DNA from 3 places in the Streptomyces sp. NPDC045431 genome. Region 2 is predicted to be linked to each of the others. Evidence: riboswitches for the same ligand, from Rfam matches in the RefSeq annotation. Region 2 holds a riboswitch; each other region holds the start of a gene.
What was found. Region 2 has a riboswitch for cobalamin ahead of cobN (cobaltochelatase subunit CobN). Riboswitches for the same ligand answer to the same signal wherever they lie in the genome.

Region 1 (5,703 bases), on a different contig from region 2:
GGGCTCACCCCCCTGATGATCGACACCATCAGCGGCGCGCCGGGCGCCGACCCGTTCGTCGGGCCGGACCAGCAGGCGCTGGAGCAGATGCTGGCCGGCTTCGAGCCGTCCGCGGCGGAAGCCAGGGGAGCCCCCGCCGACGTCCCGACACCCGTGCCGGGCCCGCCCACCTGAGCCCCGCCGTACCCCCTACGCGCCCCGCACCGCCGCCGCCCACTCCTCCAGCTCCTCCGGCGTGCGCGGACCCTGCTCGCCCGCGCCCAGCAGGCCCCGGTCCCGCAGCACCCGGGCCACCGCCATGCCCCACGGGCGGCGCAGCCGGGCCGCGTCCAGCAGGGCGGCGTCCGCGAGGAGCTCGGCCACCGGGCCGGTGCGCAGGCCGTCCGGGGTGAGCACCGCCGCGTCGTCCGCCCAGCGCAGCGCCAGGTCCACGTCGTGCGTGGCCATCACGACCGTCGTCCCGGACTCCCGCAGCCGGTCCAGCACCTCCAGCAGCCGCTCCTGGCCGTGCGGGTCGAGGCCCGCCGTCGGCTCGTCGAGAATCAGCACCCGGGGCCGCATCGCGACCGCGCCCGCGATCGCCGCCCGCTTGCGCTGCCCGTACGACAGCAGATGCGTCGGCCGGTCCTCCAGCGCCGTGATGTCCAGCGCCTCCAGGGCCTCGCGCACCCGCTCCCGCACCTCCGGCTCCGAAAGCCCCAGGTTCATCGGGCCGAAGGACACGTCCTGCCCGACCGACGCCGCGAACAGCTGGTCGTCCGGGTCCTGCACCACCAGCTGCACGGTCGTCCGCAGCCGGGTCAGCCCCGCCCTGTCGTACGACACGTCCTCGCCCGCCAGCCGTAGCCGCCCGCTCACGCACCGCAGGCCACCGCTCAGCAGCCGCAGCATCGTCGTCTTGCCGCTGCCGTTGCGGCCGAGCAGCGCAATCGCGCGCCGCTCCGGTACGGCGAAGTCGATGCCCGACAGCACGGCGGGCCCGTCGTCGTAGGCGAATCCCGCACCGACCAGTTCCACGACGGCGTCACGATGCATGGTCATGGCAGGAACCTTTCGAGTACGAGGGTGAGGGCGACGAGCCCCGCGAGCAGGGCGCCCGTCGCGGCCAGGAACCGGCGGGAGACCGCCGCCTCCGGCACCAGCACGCGCAGCGTGCCGTCGTAACCGCGCCCGGCCAGTCCGGTCTGGAGGCGCGCCGCCCGGTCGAAGGCGCGGACGAACGCCGTCGCGCCGAGGCCCGCCAGCGACCGCCAGGCGGCCGCCCGGCTGGTCAGCCCGAGCCGCGCCGCCTGCGCCTCCCGGATCCGCCGCACGGCGTCCAGCAGCAGGAAACTGATCCGGTACATCACCAGGGCCACATCCACGACCGGCGCGGGTACCCCCGCCCGCACGAGCCGGGGCAGCACGTCCGAGACCGGCGTGGTGAACGCGAACAGCAGCACCCCGAGCGACGCCGCCGACGTCCGCAGCAGCAGCCGCCCGGCGTGCACCGGCCCGTCCGGCGCGAGCGCCACCCACCCCTCGGCCCCGCCGACCTGGAACAGCAGCGGCACCGCCCCGGTGACGCAGAAGCCCAGCGGGACGCGGAACGCGCGCCACAGCTGCCGGCGCCCGACACCCGCCGGGCCCAGCAGCACGGCGAGGGTGGCGGCGGCCACCAGCACGGCCCCCGGCCACGGCGGCAGACAGATCGCGAGGACCGTCAGACCGAAGCCGAGCACGGCCTTCTCGCACGGGTGACGGCGGCGCCAGCGACTGCTGTGCGCCGCCGCGTCGATCGGCAGCACCGGCGGTTACTCGACCGTCTTGGCGACTTCGGCGACTTCGGGCTCGTCGGCCGTCCGGGCGGCAGGTGCGGTCCGGTCCAGCGCCCGCGCCTCACCCTGCCTGCGGCCGCGCCGCAGCCCGAAGTAGTACGCCAGCACGCCCGCGCCGATCGCCGCCTGCAGCGAGAAGAGCGCCGATTCGATCTCACCGGACGGCGGCTCGTACAGCGGGCTGAACCACGGCTCGTAGTCCGGCTTGTTCTCCGTGATGGCCGTCTCGGCCTGCGCGTCCGCGCCCGTGAACGGCTCCTCCTTGTGGTCGCCCATGCCCAGCGCGAGCGGGAGCACGGCGAGCGCGACGACGACGAGCAGCAGCAGCGTGTTGATCTTGGCGTTACGGCTCATCGGGCCACGGCCTCCTTCGTCGCGGGCTTCGCGGACAGGACACCGAGGCGGGCCAGGTCGCCCTTGCTGGACTGGGTCAGCAGCCGCATCACCAGCACGGTGAGCAGGCCCTCGCTCACGGCGAGGGGAAGCTGCGTGACGGCGAAGATGGAACCGAACTTCGCCAGCGCCCCGGCGAAGCCGCTCGCCGGGTCGGGGAAGGCCAGCGCGAGCTGGACGCTGGTGACGCAGTACGTGGACAGGTCGGCGACGAACGCCCCGAAGAACACGCTCACCATCAGCGGCACGCCGGAGCGGCGCAGCAGCCAGTACGTCCCGAAGCCCGCCCACGGCCCGACGACCGCCATCGAGAAGGCGTTGGCGCCGAGCGTGGTGAGCCCGCCGTGCGCCAGCAGCAGCGCCTGGAAGAGGAGCGTGATGGTGCCGAGCACCGCCATGATCGGCGGCCGGAACAGGATCGCGCCCAGCCCCGTCCCCGTGGGGTGGGAGCAACTGCCCGTCACGGACGGCAGTTTCAGGGCGGACAGGACGAAGGTGAAGGCGCCGGACGCGCCGAGCAGGAGAGTCGATTCGGGATGGGCCTTGACCTCGCGGGTCAGGGCGCGGACGCCGTGGGCGACGAAGGGAGCGGCGGCGACGGTCCAGGCGACCGCGTGCACAGGGGGCAGGTACCCCTCGGCGATATGCATGATGTGGGAGACCCTCTCCAGCACCTCGTGGATGGACAACGCGCCCTGGCCGGTCTCCTGGCTGACGGGTCATGCAACGCCGCGGCTCCGCCTTCCCGGACACCACGGTCTCCCGCGGTGTTCCAGTGGCTTCCCGGGGTGGTTTCCCCGGGAGTGGAGCCGGACTTCCCGATCACAGTGGCGAGGGCCGCACCGGTACCGCACCGGTTTCCCGTACACCAAGGCCCTGCGACACTAGTGCGTTGACCAGGTACATCACAACCCGTCCCGCAATCGGTCACTCCTTGCGATAGCCGTACGCCTCCGACGCGGCCGCCACCACGGCCTCCAGGTCGCCGCCCGCCGAGGCGGTGACGACGGCCGCCACCGCGCCCTCCACGAAGGGCGCGTCGACCAAGCGCGTGCCCTCGGGGAGCTCGTCGCCCTCCGCGAGCAGCGCCTTCACCGTCAGCACGGCGCTGCCGAGGTCGACGAGGACGGCGACGCCCGCCCCGGCGTCGACCGACGCCGCCGCCTCGGCGATCAGCTCGGCGCTGGTGCCGAGACCGCCGTCCGGGGTGCCGCCCGCGGGGGCCACGGGCGCGGTCCGGCCGCCGCCCGCGAGGCCCTTGGCCAGCTCGGCGACGGACGACGCGACCGCCGCGCTGTGCGAGACCAGCACGATGCCCACGGGCCCGGCGCTCATCGGGCGGCCTCCGCTTCGGCCAGCGCCGCGATCAGCAGGGCGGAGGACGCCGCGCCCGGGTCCTGGTGTCCGACGCTGCGCTCCCCGAGATAGCTGGCCCTGCCCTTGCGCGCCTGCATCGGCACGGTCCCGAGGGCACCCTCCTCGGCGGCCCGCGCGGCCGCCCCGAAGGCCTCGTCCGCCGTGCCGTCCGCCGCCGCGGCCAGCGCCTCGACGGCCGGTTCCAGCGCGTCGAGCATCGTCTTGTCACCGGCCTTCGCCCCGCCGAGCTGCGCCACCGCGGCCACGCCCGCGCGCAGCGCCTCGGCCAGCAGACCGGGCGTCACCTCGGCGGTGTCGCCCAGGGCCTTGCCGGCGCGCCGCAGCAGCGTGCCGTACAGCGGCCCCGACGCGCCGCCCACGGTCGAGATCAGCTGCCGCCCGGCGAGCATGAGCACCGCGCCGGGAGCCGCGGGCGGCTCCTTGCCCAGCACCTCGGCCACCGCCGCGAACCCGCGCCGCAGGTTGGCCCCGTGGTCGGCGTCGCCGATGGCCGCGTCCAGCTCGGTGAGCCGGTCCGCGTCGCGCTCCACGGCCGCGGAAGCGGCCGCCATCCAGCGCCGGAAGAACTCCACGTCGAGCGTCACGGGCATCACGTCCTCACATCCCCCAGCGCAGGGCGGCCGTCCGCACCGGCGCGTCCCACAGTCGCAGCAACTCCTCGTCGGCCTCGCACAGCGTGACCGAGCAGCCCGCCATGTCCAGCGACGTCACATAGTTCCCGACGAGGGTACGGGCCACCGGCACGCCGCGCTCGCGCAGCACCCGGTGCACCTCGGCGTTGAACCCGTACAGCTCCAGCAGCGGCGTCGCACCCATGCCGTTGACCAGCAGCAGCACCGGCCCGCCGGGCCGCAGGTCCTCCAGGACGGCGTCGACGGCGAAGTCGGCGATCTCCCGCGACGTCATCATGGCCCGCCGCTCGCGCCCCGGCTCGCCGTGGATGCCGACGCCCAGCTCCAGTTCGCCCGGCGGCAGATCGAACGTCGGCCCGCCCTTCGCGGGCGTACTGCACGCGCTCAGTGCCACCCCGAAGCTGCGTGACGCGGCGTTCACCCGGCGCGCGATCGCCTCCACGCGCTCCAGCGGCGCACCCTCCTCGGCGGCCGCACCAGCGATCTTCTCCACGAACAGGGTGGCCCCGGTCCCGCGCCGCCCGGCCGTGTACGTACTGTCGGCCACCGCCACGTCGTCGTCCACGAGCACCTTGGCGACCTGGATGCCCTCGTCCTCGGCGAGCTCGGCCGCCATCTCGAAGTTCAGCACGTCCCCGGTGTAGTTCTTCACCACGAACAGCACACCGCGCCCACTGTCCACGGCCGCCGCGGCCCGCACCACCTGGTCAGGCACGGGACTCGTGAACACCTCCCCCGCCGCTGCCGCCGACAGCATCCCCACCCCGACGAACCCGGCGTGCAACGGCTCGTGCCCGGACCCGCCCCCCGACACCAACGCCACCTTCCCCTCGACCGGGGCGTCACGCCGCACGACGATCCGGCTCTCCACATCCACGGTCAGCTCGGGATGCGCGGCCGCGATCCCGCGCAGCGCGTCGGGGACGACGGTCTCGGGCACATTGATGAGCATCTTCAACGGTGTCTCCCAGCAAGGTCGTCGGGAAGGCTCCTGAACGGTGTCTTCGCAGGCCAGGTGCTGCTCCCCGAAGTATTGGTCTCGGCGCTCCGCGGCGGCCTGCGCTCCCTTCCGGCGGGGCCGGTTCCGACGTGCCGCCGACTTTACTGATGGTGCGTCACTTGCCGGTATGGGCGGTGCCGAACCACTCGGAAGCGCGACGTGGGGGTGCGGCGTGTGGCGGTCCTCCCCTCTCGGGTGGCCAGGCCCGGGCCGCCGGCCCGGCCCGCCGATGCGCGCCACTTGGCCGAGCTGCGCTGGAGGTTCAAGCGAGAGGACCACGAAGAACGGTCACCGACACAACCTCCGGACGAGACCGAGCAGTGGATCCACGACCGGCTCACCGATGGCCGCTGGCTGGCCTGGGTCGCCGAGTCCGGAGGCGAAATCCGCGGCCACGTCTTCCTCTCCCTGGTCGAGAGGCTGCCGGAGCCGTACCACGACAACCTCCCGATCGGTTACGTGACGAACTTCTACGTCACGCCGT
Region 2 (5,703 bases):
GACGCCCGGGTCGCCGCCCGAGACCACCGCGACGCGGCGGCCGCGCCGGGCCAGGTCCAGGGCGAACTCGGCGCGCTCGGACTCGACCTTGTTGTCGGAGCCGTGGCGCCGCTGGCCCGGCCGGAGCACCGGCACCCGGTCCAGGTAGGTGGTGTAGCCGACGAGGTCGTCGGCGTTCACCAGCGCCCCGCGCGACTCCGGCGTCAGCCACGGCGCGCCCGCCGGGCCGGTGCCGACGACCACGACCTCGCCGGCGGTCTCCCGTGCCTCCGGGACCTCCGCGTCGATGCGCGACGGCAGCACCGCCACCGAGAAGTACGGCACCGTCTGCGGATCGACCGAGGCCAGCTCCCCGGTGCGCTCACCGGACATGAACGCCCGCTCCACGTACCGGGCGTCCTCCAGCCGGCCCGCCCGCTCCAGCGCGCGCCGCACCGTGGGGAAGGTCCGGCCGAGCTTCATCACGACCGCCGAGTCCGTGGCCGCGAGCCGCGCCGTCAGCTCGTCCTCCGGCAGCGTGCCGGGGATGATCGTCAGCACCTCCTCGGCCTCGCACAGCGGCTCCCCGAGCCGGGCCGCCGCCGCGCTCACCGACGTGACGCCCGGGATGACCTCGGTGTCGTAGCGGTGCGCCAGGCGCTTGTGCATGTGCTGGTACGAGCCGTAGAAGAGCGGGTCGCCCTCCGCCAGGACCGCGACCGTGCGGCCGGCGTCCAGGTGGGCGGCGAGCCGGGCCGACGCCTCCTCGTAGAAGTCGTTCAGCGCGCCCCGGTAGCCGCCCGGGTGGTCGGTGGTCTCCACCGTCAGCGGGTACATCAGCCGCTCTTCGATCTGGTCCTCGCGGATGTGCTCCGCCGCGATGGACCGGGCGATCGAGCGGCCGTGGCGCGCGCAGTGGTACGCGATCACGTCGGCGGCCGCGATGGCCTTCACCGCCGCCACCGTCATCAGGTTCGGGTCGCCGGGGCCCAGCCCGACCCCGTACAGCTTCCCGCTCATGGCCGTCGTGCCCGTCGTGCCCGTCATGCCCGTCATGCCTGGATCTCCGCCTCGTGCGCGATCGCGTTGATCGCCGCCGCCGCCATCGCGCTGCCGCCCCGCCGGCCCCGGACCACCAGGGACTCCAGACCGGGGAAGGCCGCCAGCGCGTCCTTCGACTCGGCCGCGCCGATGAAGCCGACCGGGATGCCGAGCACGGCCGCGGGGCGCGGCGCGCCCGCGTCGATCATCTCCAGGAGCCGGAAGAGCGCGGTCGGGGCGTTGCCTATCGCGACGACCGACCCCTCCAGGCGATCGCGCCACAGCTCCAGCGCGGCGGCGCTGCGCGTGGTGCCCAGCTCGGCGGCGAGGGCCGGCACGGACGGGTCGGAGAGCGTGCAGATCACGTCGTTGCCGGCGGGCAGCCGCTTGCGCGTGACACCGCTCGCGACCATCTGCGCGTCGCAGAGGATCGGCGCCCCGGCGCGCAGCGCCTCGCGGGCGCGGGCGACGACGTCGGGCGTGTAGGCGAGGTCGCGGACGAGGTCGACCATGCCGCAGGCGTGGATCATCCGCACGGCGACCTGGCTCACGTCGGCCGGCAGGCCCGCGAGATCCGCCTCGGCGCGGATCGTGGCAAAGGACTGGCGGTAGATCTCCGCCCCGTCCTTCTCGTAGTCGAACACTCTGCTCTCGCTCATCTCGTCGGTCCTTGTACGGTCACGGTCGTCTGGTACGCGCCTTCGGCGGTCGCCACCACGTCCACCCACGCGACGCCTTGGGGATGGCCGCACCGGCGCGCGCAGCCCGACCAGTGGACCGGCAGGCCGCCGTCCACCGGGCGCGCGTCCGCCCGTACGTCGGCCAGGGCCTTCGCGCAGCCCGGCCGGCCCGTGCAGGCGGTCACGCCGGCCCACGGCGAGTCGGCGCGCGTGAGGAACCCGGCCCCGTCCAGCGCGCGCAGCCGCTCCTCCGCGGCCGCCCGGTCCGGGAGGCCCGGCAGTACGAAACCGCGCCACGGCGTGACCCGCACCTCCTCGGCCGGCAGCAGCGCCCGGAACTGCGCCGTCGTCACCCGGCCCAGCCGCGCCAGCACCGAGACCGTGTCCTCGCCGACCAGCCCGGGCGCGAGAGGTGCGCCCGCCGGGACCACGGCATCCCGCACGGGCTCCGCCGCGATCGACGCCCGCCGCAGGTGTCCCGCCACGTCCACGTCCTGCCCCGCCGGCAGCTCCCGCACCCGCCACGCGCCCGTGCCCGCCTCCCGGGCCGCCGCGAGGAACGCCTCCGCCGCCGCCAGCGCGGCCCGCGGCGCGTCGGCGCCCGCGACCCGGTACGCGCCCGGGCCGCCGGCCTGCACGAGAGCCGTGCCCGCCGGTTCTGCGAGCAACGTCACATCCGGGGCCAGCGCCGCCACATCCCCCCGGCCGTCGTCCACGGCGAAGAGGAAGCGTCCGGACAGCTCCAGCGTCCACTCCTCGGCGCACAGCAGCGCGTCCAGGCGCGCGGCCCACGCCCGCACCTCCGGGCCGGCGAGCGGCGAGACGACCATGTTCCGTACGCGCTCGTGCCGTTCGGACTCCGGCAGCAGTCCGGCGTCCCGCAGCAGCTCCGCGAGGCCGAGCCCGCAGCCCTCGCCGAGGCCCCGCAGTTCGAGGTTGCCGCGCGAGGTGAGGGAGAGGTGCCCGTCGCCGAGCCGGTCCGCCACGTCGGCCAGCGCGCGCACCTGACGAGGCGTCAGTACGCCGGTGGGGATGCGCAGTCGGGCCAGCGCACCGTCGTCGGCCCGGTGCAGCCGCAGCGCGCCGGGGCAGGCGTCACCACGGTCGCGTACGCGGTCACGGTCACGGTCCCGCGCGCTGTCCCGTATGTGAGCTTCGCCCCGGTCCTGAGGCATGGGTGGGCTGGGCGGCATGGCGGCGAGCATACGCGCAGCCTCTACTATGCAGACGGCACAGGGTCCCAGGGCCCTAGGGAGGAAGCCCGGTGGGAATCCGGCGCGGTCCCGCCACTGTGAGTCCGCCGACGACCCGGCCGACGACTCCGCTGACAGCTGACGGCTGACAGCGGGGGCGACGCCGACAACGGAGACGACGGACGAGTCAGGAACTCCCGCCACCCACGACCACCCGGGGCGAGGACACCCCGAGGAAGGCCCGGCACGCCGTGATCCTGCTGCTGTCGCACTCCGACACCGACCTGCTGAGCGCCCGCGCGGCCGAAGGCCCGGTCGCGTACCGGTTCGCCAACCCCGCCCGGCTCCCGCTCGACGACCTGCCCGGGCTGCTGGACGGCGCCGACCTCGTCGTCGTACGCCTCCTCGGCGGCATCCGCGCCTGGGAGGAGGGCCTCGACGCCCTGCGCGCGAGCGGCAAGCCGCTGGTCGTGCTGACCGGCGAACAGGCCCCCGACGCCCAGCTCATGGAGACCTCCACCGTCCCCATCGGCATCGCGGCCGAGGCGCACGCCTACCTCGCCCACGGCGGCCCGGACAACCTGGAGCAGCTCGCCCGCTTCCTGTCCGACACGGTCCTCCTCACCGGCCACGGCTTCGAGCCGCCCGCTGCCGCGCCCACCTGGGGCCCGCTGGAGCGGACCGCGCGCACCGCCACCGGCCCGACGGTCGCCGTGCTGTACTACCGCGCCCACCACATGAGCGGGAACACCGCCTTCGTCCACACCCTGTGCGACGCCATCGAGGACGCGGGCGGCCAGGCGCTGCCCCTGTACGTGGCGTCCCTGCGGGCCCCCGAGCCCGAGCTGCTGGACACCCTGCGCACCGCCGACGCCGTCATCACCACCGTCCTCGCCGCCGGCGGCACCAAGCCCGCCGAGGCCCAGGCCGGCGGCGACGACGAGTCGTGGGACGCGGGCGCGCTCGCCGCCCTCGACGTACCGATCCTCCAGGCGCTGTGCCTGACGAGCCCGCGCTCCGCCTGGGAGGAGAACGACGAGGGGCTCTCGCCGCTCGACGCCGCCAGCCAGGTCGCGGTACCCGAGTTCGACGGGCGGCTCATCACGGTGCCGTTCTCCTTCAAGGAGATCGACGCCGACGGCCTGCCCGCGTACGTCGCCGACGCCGAGCGCGCCGCGCGCGTCGCCGGGATCGCCGTGCGCCACGCCCGCCTGCGCCACATCCCGAACGCCGACAAGCGCCTGGCGCTGGTCCTCTCCGCGTACCCCACCAAGCACTCCCGCATCGGCAACGCCGTCGGCCTCGACACCCCCGCCTCCGCCGTCGCGCTGCTGCGCCGGCTGCGCGAGGAGGGCTACGACTTCGGCACGGACGAGGTCCCCGGCCTCGCCTCCGGCGACGGCGACGAGCTGATCTACGCGCTCATCGAGGCCGGTGGCCACGACCAGGAGTGGCTCACCGAGGAGCAGCTCGCCCGCAACCCGGTCCGCATCCCGGCCGCCGACTACAAGCGCTGGTACGCCGGTCTCCCGGAGGAGCTCCGCGAGAGCGTCGAGCGGCACTGGGGCCCGCCGCCCGGCGAGATGTTCCTCGACCGCTCCCGCAACCCCGAGGGCGACATCGTCCTCGCCGCCCTGCGGCGCGGGAACCTGCTCATCCTCATCCAGCCGCCGCGCGGCTTCGGCGAGAACCCGATCGCGATCTACCACGACCCCGATCTGCCGCCGTCGCACCACTACCTGGCCGCGTACCGCTGGATCGCCACCCCGGCCGCCGACGGCGGCTTCGGGGCGGACGCCATGGTCCACCTCGGCAAGCACGGCAACCTGGAGTGGCTGCCCGGCAAGAACGCCGGCCTGTCCGCCGCCTGCGGCCCCGACGCCGCGCTCGGCGACCTGCCGCTGATCTACCCGTTCCTCGTCAACGACCCGGGCGAGGGCACCCAGGCCAAGCGCCGCGCCCACGCCACGCTCATCGACCACCTGGTGCCGCCGATGGCGCGTGCCGAGTCGTACGGCGACATCACGCGCCTGGAGCAGCTGCTCGACGAGTACGCGCAGATCTCCTCCATGGACCCGGCCAAGCTGCCCGCCATCCGCGCCCAGATCTGGACGCTGATCCAGGCCGCCCGGCTCGACCACGACCTCGGCCTTGAGGACCGGCCGGACGACGACGGCTTCGACGACTTCCTGCTCCACGTCGACGGCTGGCTCTGCGAGGTCAAGGACGCGCAGATCCGCGACGGCCTGCACGTGCTGGGCGGCGCCCCGACCGGCCCCGAGCGGGTCAACCTGGTGCTCTCCATCCTCCGTGCCCGCCAGATCTGGGGCGGTACGCAGTCCCTGCCCGGCCTGCGCGAGGCCCTCGGCCTCGACGAGTCCGCCGCCACCCGCACCACCGCCGACGACGCCGAGGAGAAGGCCCGCGCGCTGGTCGAGGCGATGGAGGCCGCCGACTGGAACCCCGCCGCGGTCGCCCGGGTGGCCGAGGGCCACGGCCCGGACGTGGCGCGGATCCTCGACTTCGCCGCCCGCCAGGTCGTCCCGCGCCTCGCCGCCACCACCGACGAGCTCGACAACGCCGTGCACGCCCTCAACGGCGGCTTCGTCCCGGCCGGCCCCTCCGGCTCCCCCCTCCGGGGCCTGGTCAACGTCCTGCCGACCGGCCGCAACTTCTACTCCGTCGACCCCAAGGCCGTCCCCTCCCGCCTCGCCTGGGAGACCGGCCAGGCCCTCGCGGACTCGCTGCTCCAGCGCTACCGCACCGACAACGGCGACTGGCCCACCTCCGTCGGCCTGTCCCTGTGGGGT
Region 3 (5,703 bases), on a different contig from region 2:
GCCGCCCTCGACCTCGTGGTACGCGTCCGAGAGCGCCCAGCAGACCTTCTCGGGGCCGTAACGGGGGACGGTGACGGCGATGCGGCCGCCGGGCTTCAGCACGCGGACCATCTCGGCGAGCACGCCCTTGTCGTCGGGGATGTGCTCCATCACCTCGGAGATGATCACGACGTCGAAGGACTCGTCGGGGAAGGGCAGGTTGAGGGCGTCGCCCTCCATGGCGGTGGCGGTGGCCCCGGCGGGCGCCTCCCCGGCCTCCTTCATGGCCGCGAACCACTTGGCGACCTCGCGGATCTCGTCGCCGTTCTGGTCGAGGGCGACGACCCGCGCCCCGCGCCGGTAGCACTCGAACGCATGCCGCCCCGCCCCGCAGCCCAGGTCGAGCACACGGTCGCCGGGGGCGAGCGGGAAGCGGGTGAAGTCGACGGTCAGCACGGGGACGGCCTGCTTTCACGGAGGAGGGGGAGCGTGCGGAGGAGGAGGGGGCGAGGCGTACGGGGGCGGGTCACCGGCGGGCTCCGCGCGCCGCGATCGCCTCGCGGTACAGCTCGGCCGTGCCCTGGGCCGCGCGGGCCCAGGTGAACCTGTCCAGCACCCGGGCGCGGCCCGCCGTGCCGAGCCGGGTGCGCAGGGCGGTGTCGCCGAGGAGCCGGCCGAGGGCGGCGGCGAGCGCGCCCGCGTCGCCGGGCGGCACGGCCAGGCAGGTCTCGCCGTCGGGGCCCGCGACCTCGGGGATGGCCCCGCCGGTGGTGGCGACCAGCGGGGTGCCGGTGGCCATGGCCTCGGCGGCGGGCAGCGAGAAGCCCTCGTACAGGGAGGGCACGCACGCCACCTGGGCGCCCCGGTAGAGGTCGACGAGCTCGGCGTCGGTGACGCCCTTGACGAAGCGCACCGCGCCGTCGAGGCCGTACCGCTCGATGGCCCGCGCGACGGGGCCGTCCTCGGCGCGCTTGCCGACGACGACGAGGTGGGCGTCGGGCTGCTCGGTGCGGAGCTTGGCGAGCGCCTCCACGAGGTGGACCAGACCCTTGAGGGGGACGTCCGCGCTGGAGGTGGTGACGATGCGGCCCGGGACCTCGGGGACGGACGGGTCGGGCGACCACAGGTCGGTGTCGGCGCCGATGTGCACGACCCGGATGCGGTCCTCGTGCACGCCGAGGTGCTCGACGATCTCGTCCCGCGAGGAGCCGGAGACGGTGAGGACGGAGGGGAGGCGGCGGGCGACGCGCTTCTGCATGCGCGTGAAGGCGTACCAGCGGCGTACGGAGGCGCGGCGCTTCCAGTCCTGCGCGGCGTCCAGCTCCAGCTGCCGGTCCACCGTGATGGGGTGGTGGATGGTGGTGACGAGGGGCGCGCCGAGGTCACCGAGGAGGCCGTAGCCGAGGGTCTGGTTGTCGTGGACGACGTCGAAGTCGCCGCGGCGGGCGGCGAGGTGCCGGCGGGCGCGCAGCGAGAAGGTGAGCGGCTCGGGGAAGCCGCCGGTCCACATGGTGGCGACTTCGAGGGCGTCGATCCAGTCGCGGTACTCGTCGCGCCGGGGGGTGCGGAAGGGGTCGGGCTGCCGGTACAGGTCGAGGCTCGGCAGCTCGGTGAGGCGCAGTCCCGTCAGGTCGTCGCCCTCGTCGAGGACGGGGTAGGGCTGGGAGCCGATCACCTCGACGGTGTGCCCGAGGCGGGCGAGCTCGCGCGACAGGTGCCGTACGTAGACGCCCTGGCCGCCGCAGAAGGGGTTTCCCTTGTACGTGAGGAGGGCGATGCGCAGCGGGCGGTCTTCGCCGCCGGTGACACCGCCGCGGGGGCCTGCTTCTATGGCCTCAGCGGTCACTCGCGGCCCCCTTCTTGCCTGCATTTCGCCGGAGCGTAACCGGTCGCGCTAATCTAGAACAAGTTTCAGACTTGACGGTTCAAGGAGCTTTGAATCTACCCGCAGGTAGCGCCGCTGTGAGGGCCGGAACAGGTGATTCACACCACGGCGCCCGCCCTCCTGTCGCGTACCACCACACGCGTACCGAACGGACCACATGACAGCGGAAGACAGACCGGCGTCGCCGCCGTCGGCCGAGCGCCGGGCGCCGCTGACCGAGCGCCAGGAGGCGCGCCGCCGCCGCATCCTGCACGCCAGTAGGCAGTTGGCGAGCGGGGGCGGTTTCGACGCCGTTCAGATGCGCGAGGTCGCCGAGGCCGCCGGGGTCGCGCTGGGCACGCTGTACCGCTACTTCCCGTCCAAGATCCATCTGCTGGTCGCCACCATGCAGGACCAGCTGGAGCACCTGCACGCGACCCTGCGCAAACGCCCGCCGGCCGGCGAGACCCCGTCCGCGCGGGTCGCCGAGACCCTGATGCGCGCCTTCCGCGCCCTTCAGCGCGAACCGCAGCTCGCGGACGCGATGGTGCGCGCGCTGACGTTCGCGGACCGCGGCGTGAACCGCGAGGTGGACACGGTCTCGCGGCAGACGACCGCGATCATCCTGGACGCGACGGGCCTGGAGCGCCCGACCCCGGAGCAGCTCTCGGCGGTGCGGGTCATCGCGCACACCTGGCACTCGGCGCTGATCACGTGGCTGGCGGGGCGGGCGTCGATCGCGCAGGTGAGGCTGGACATCGAGACGGCGTGCCGCCTGATCGACGTGACCTCACCCGACGCGACCTAGGGCCTGTCTTACTGCTTGCCCGACTCCCCCTCCCTCAGGTAGCTCGCCCGGCCGTCGTCGTCCACGTCGAAGGGGGCCTCCGGGATGACGCAGAACTCGTTCCCCTCGGGGTCGGCCATGACGAGGAAGCCGCCGGCCGCGTACGCGTCGAGCCGCCGGCCGCCCAGCGCCTCGATGCGCTCCCGCTCGGCGGCGGGGTCCGGCGAGGCGAGGTCGAAGTGGATGCGGTTCTTGACCGCCTTCGGGGCGTCGACGCGCTGGAAGCCCATTCCGGGGCCGTCGCCCCGGTCGAGCCAGACGTACGGACCGGTCCTGGCCACGATCGGCCGGCCCAGGAGCCGGGACCAGAAGGAGGCGAGCCGCTCGGGGTCGCGGCAGTCGACGATGAGGTCCTTGATCTTCGGGCGTGTGTCCGTCATCCCCCGATGCTCGCAGACGGGCACCCCGGTACAGTGGGCCCGTCGTCATCACGCCCGTACGGGGGGAAGCCGGTGCGAATCCGGCGCTGACCCGCAACCGTGAACCGCCGCCCAGGTGGTGAGCCGGATCGCCCCGTGCGCGTACATGTTCGGCTCGTGTCACCGGGAGCGACCCGCCCCGGTGGCCGGCACCGTCGAGGAATGCGGAGCCGGAGCCTGGTGCCCTTCCGTGTGCGCCGGTCCCCGCCCCGCCCGTCCCGGACAAGACCGCGCAGGAGAGGCCACCCAGCCATGACCACCGTTCGCCGCCGCGGCACCGCCGCAGCGCTCGCCGCCACCGCCGTGCTGTGCGGGGGCGGCGCCGGGACCCTCGCCGTCGCCCCCGCCGCGCAGGCGGCGCCGTCGCCGTCGCCGTCCGCCGCCGCTCTGCCCGCCGGGCTGTACGGCACGAAGGACCCGACCTACGACGGTGTCTGGCGGCAGTCCTTCGCCTTCCTGGCGCAGAAGACGAGCGGCGTCGACCCGGCCGACCAGGCCGTGGACTGGCTGCTCCGGCAGCAGTGCGACGACGGCGCCTTCGCCGCGTACCGCCCCGACCCCGGCAAGCCCTGCGACGCCGCGACCGTGCTGGACACCAACGCCACCGCCGCCGCCGTCCAGGCGCTCGCCGGGCTCGACAAGCCGGAGGCGGCGGACGGCGAGACCGACCCGGTCACCAAGGCCCTGCGGGCGGGCGTCCACTGGCTCAAGGGCGTACAGAACAAGGACGGCGGCTGGAGCTACAACCCGGGCGGTGCCAGCGACGCCAACTCCACCTCGATCGTCATCGGCGCCCTCGCCGCGGCGGGCGAGAAGCCCGGCACCGTGAAGTCGGCGGACGGCAGGAGCCCCTACGACGCGCTCGTCGGCTTCGCCATCCCGTGCTCCGCGAAGGACGCGGGCGCCGGCGCCTTCGCGTACCAGCCCGACCAGAACGGCAAGCTCGTCGCCAACGCCGACGCCACCGCCGCCGCCGTACTCGCCGGGCTCGGCAAGCAGGCCCGCACGCGCGGCGCCGAGCCCGGTCAGCCGCCGACCTGCGAGGCCGCCGCCAAGCCGACCGCCGAGCGGGTCGCCCGCAACGGCGCCGCCTACCTCGCCACCGCCCTGGCGAAGACCGGACACCTGGACCTGCCGCCGATGCCGGGCGCCGAGACCACCGCCCCCGCGCCCGACTTCGGCAACACCGCGGACGCGGTCGTCGCCCTCGGCGCCGCCGGGCACGGCGACAAGGCCGCCGGCGCGGTGGCGTGGCTGAAGAAGAACGGCCCCGCCTGGGCCGCCCAGAACGGTCCCGCCGCCTGGGCCCAGCTGATACTCGCCGCCCACACGGTCGGCGCCGACACCCGCGACTTCGGCGGCGTCGACCTCGTCCAGCGGCTCAACGCCACCGGCCCCACGCCGGAGTCGACCGACGAGACGCGGGCCAAGCAGGAGCACGAGAACAAGGAGTCGGGCGAGAACACCGGCTTCGGCGTCTGGCTCGTCGTCGGCGTCTTCCTCTTCGCCGGTATGGGCATCGGCTTCCTGATCAGCGGCCGCAACAAGAACCGGCAGCCGTGATGCGGGCCCTCGGCCGCCTCGGAGCCGTCCTCGGTTCCGCCCTCGCGCTCGTACTGCTCGGCCTCGCCGCCGCCCCCGCCCACGCGGCCGACTACCGCTACTGGTCGTTCTGGCGGACCGGCCCGGGCGGCGGCTGGGCGTTCGCGACCGAGGGCCCGGCCACGGCCCGGCCCGTCGACGGCGAGGTGAACGGCTTCCGCTTCGCGGTGAGCAGCAACTCCTCGACGGCGGCGACACCGCGCCACGCGGCCGACTTCGTCACCGTCTGCGAGGGAACGCCCCGCAAGGAGGACACCAAGCGGGTCGCCGTCGTCGTCGACTTCGGCACGGCGGCGGACGCCCCGGAGGGGACCCTTCCGCCGTCCCCGGACCAGCGGGCGGCGTGCGCGCAGGTCCCCGAGGACGCGACGAGCGCGGAGGCGCTGGCGGCGGTCGCCAAGCCGCTGCGGTACAGCGGCGACGGGCTGCTGTGCGCGATCTCCGGGTACCCGAGGACGGGCTGCGGCGAGCAGGTCGAGCCGGACCAGGCGGGGCGGGACACGCTGACCGTGACCGCCCGCCCGAAGGCGGAGGAAGAGGAAACGGGGGACGGCGGGCCGTCCCTCGGGCTGGTCGCCGGGGCCGCCGCCGTGCTGGCGCTGGGCGCCGCCGCCGTCGTACAGGCCCGCCGCCGGCGCCGGTGAGGCGTCGCCGATGACGCTGCGCGCACCCGAGGCGCACCGGAGCAACGCGCTGCACGCCGGGGCGTGGTGGCTGTGGGCGCTGGGCCTGGCCACCGCCGCCTCGCGCACCACCAACCCGCTGCTGCTGGGGCTGCTCGTCGGTGTGGCCGGCTATGTGGTGGCGGCCCGCCGCACCGACGCGCCCTGGGCCCGTTCGTACGGCGCCTTCGTCAAGCTGGGCCTGGGCGTGCTCGCCATCCGGCTGGTGTTCTCGGTGCTGCTCGGTTCGCCGATCCCGGGGACGCACGTGCTGCTCACGCTGCCGGAAGTGCCGCTGCCGGAGTGGGCGCGAGGCATCCGGATCGGCGG

Region 1: linked by a shared signal. The riboswitch ahead of AB0A69_RS23630 (energy-coupling factor ABC transporter permease) and the one ahead of cobN (cobaltochelatase subunit CobN) in region 2 are both predicted to bind cobalamin.
Region 3: linked by a shared signal. The riboswitch ahead of AB0A69_RS01540 (prenyltransferase/squalene oxidase repeat-containing protein) and the one ahead of cobN (cobaltochelatase subunit CobN) in region 2 are both predicted to bind cobalamin.

The regions. Positions count from the first base shown of each region.
Region 1 is NZ_JBEZAQ010000012.1:195,457-201,159, reverse strand. It holds gene AB0A69_RS23650 (hypothetical protein) at 1-174, shown strand, start outside; gene AB0A69_RS23645 (ATP-binding cassette domain-containing protein) at 190-1,035, opposite strand; gene cbiQ (cobalt ECF transporter T component CbiQ) at 1,038-1,787, opposite strand; gene AB0A69_RS23635 (energy-coupling factor ABC transporter substrate-binding protein) at 1,794-2,171, opposite strand; gene AB0A69_RS23630 (energy-coupling factor ABC transporter permease) at 2,168-2,860, opposite strand; cobalamin riboswitch at 2,890-3,126, opposite strand; gene dhaM (dihydroxyacetone kinase phosphoryl donor subunit DhaM) at 3,138-3,545, opposite strand; gene dhaL (dihydroxyacetone kinase subunit DhaL) at 3,542-4,177, opposite strand; gene dhaK (dihydroxyacetone kinase subunit DhaK) at 4,185-5,177, opposite strand; gene AB0A69_RS23610 (GNAT family N-acetyltransferase) at 5,460-5,703, shown strand, end outside.
Region 2 is NZ_JBEZAQ010000013.1:67,720-73,422, reverse strand. It holds gene AB0A69_RS24055 (precorrin-2 C(20)-methyltransferase) at 1-999, opposite strand, end outside; gene AB0A69_RS24050 (precorrin-8X methylmutase) at 1,032-1,679, opposite strand; gene AB0A69_RS24045 (cobalamin biosynthesis protein CobG) at 1,676-2,893, opposite strand; cobalamin riboswitch at 2,950-3,090, shown strand; gene cobN (cobaltochelatase subunit CobN) at 3,145-5,703, shown strand, end outside.
Region 3 is NZ_JBEZAQ010000001.1:350,923-356,625, reverse strand. It holds gene AB0A69_RS01560 (class I SAM-dependent methyltransferase) at 1-435, opposite strand, end outside; gene AB0A69_RS01555 (glycosyltransferase family 4 protein) at 506-1,825, opposite strand; gene AB0A69_RS01550 (TetR family transcriptional regulator) at 2,022-2,651, shown strand; gene AB0A69_RS01545 (VOC family protein) at 2,660-3,070, opposite strand; cobalamin riboswitch at 3,103-3,225, shown strand; gene AB0A69_RS01540 (prenyltransferase/squalene oxidase repeat-containing protein) at 3,362-4,672, shown strand; gene AB0A69_RS01535 (SCO2322 family protein) at 4,672-5,355, shown strand; gene AB0A69_RS01530 (energy-coupling factor transporter transmembrane protein EcfT) at 5,366-5,703, shown strand, end outside.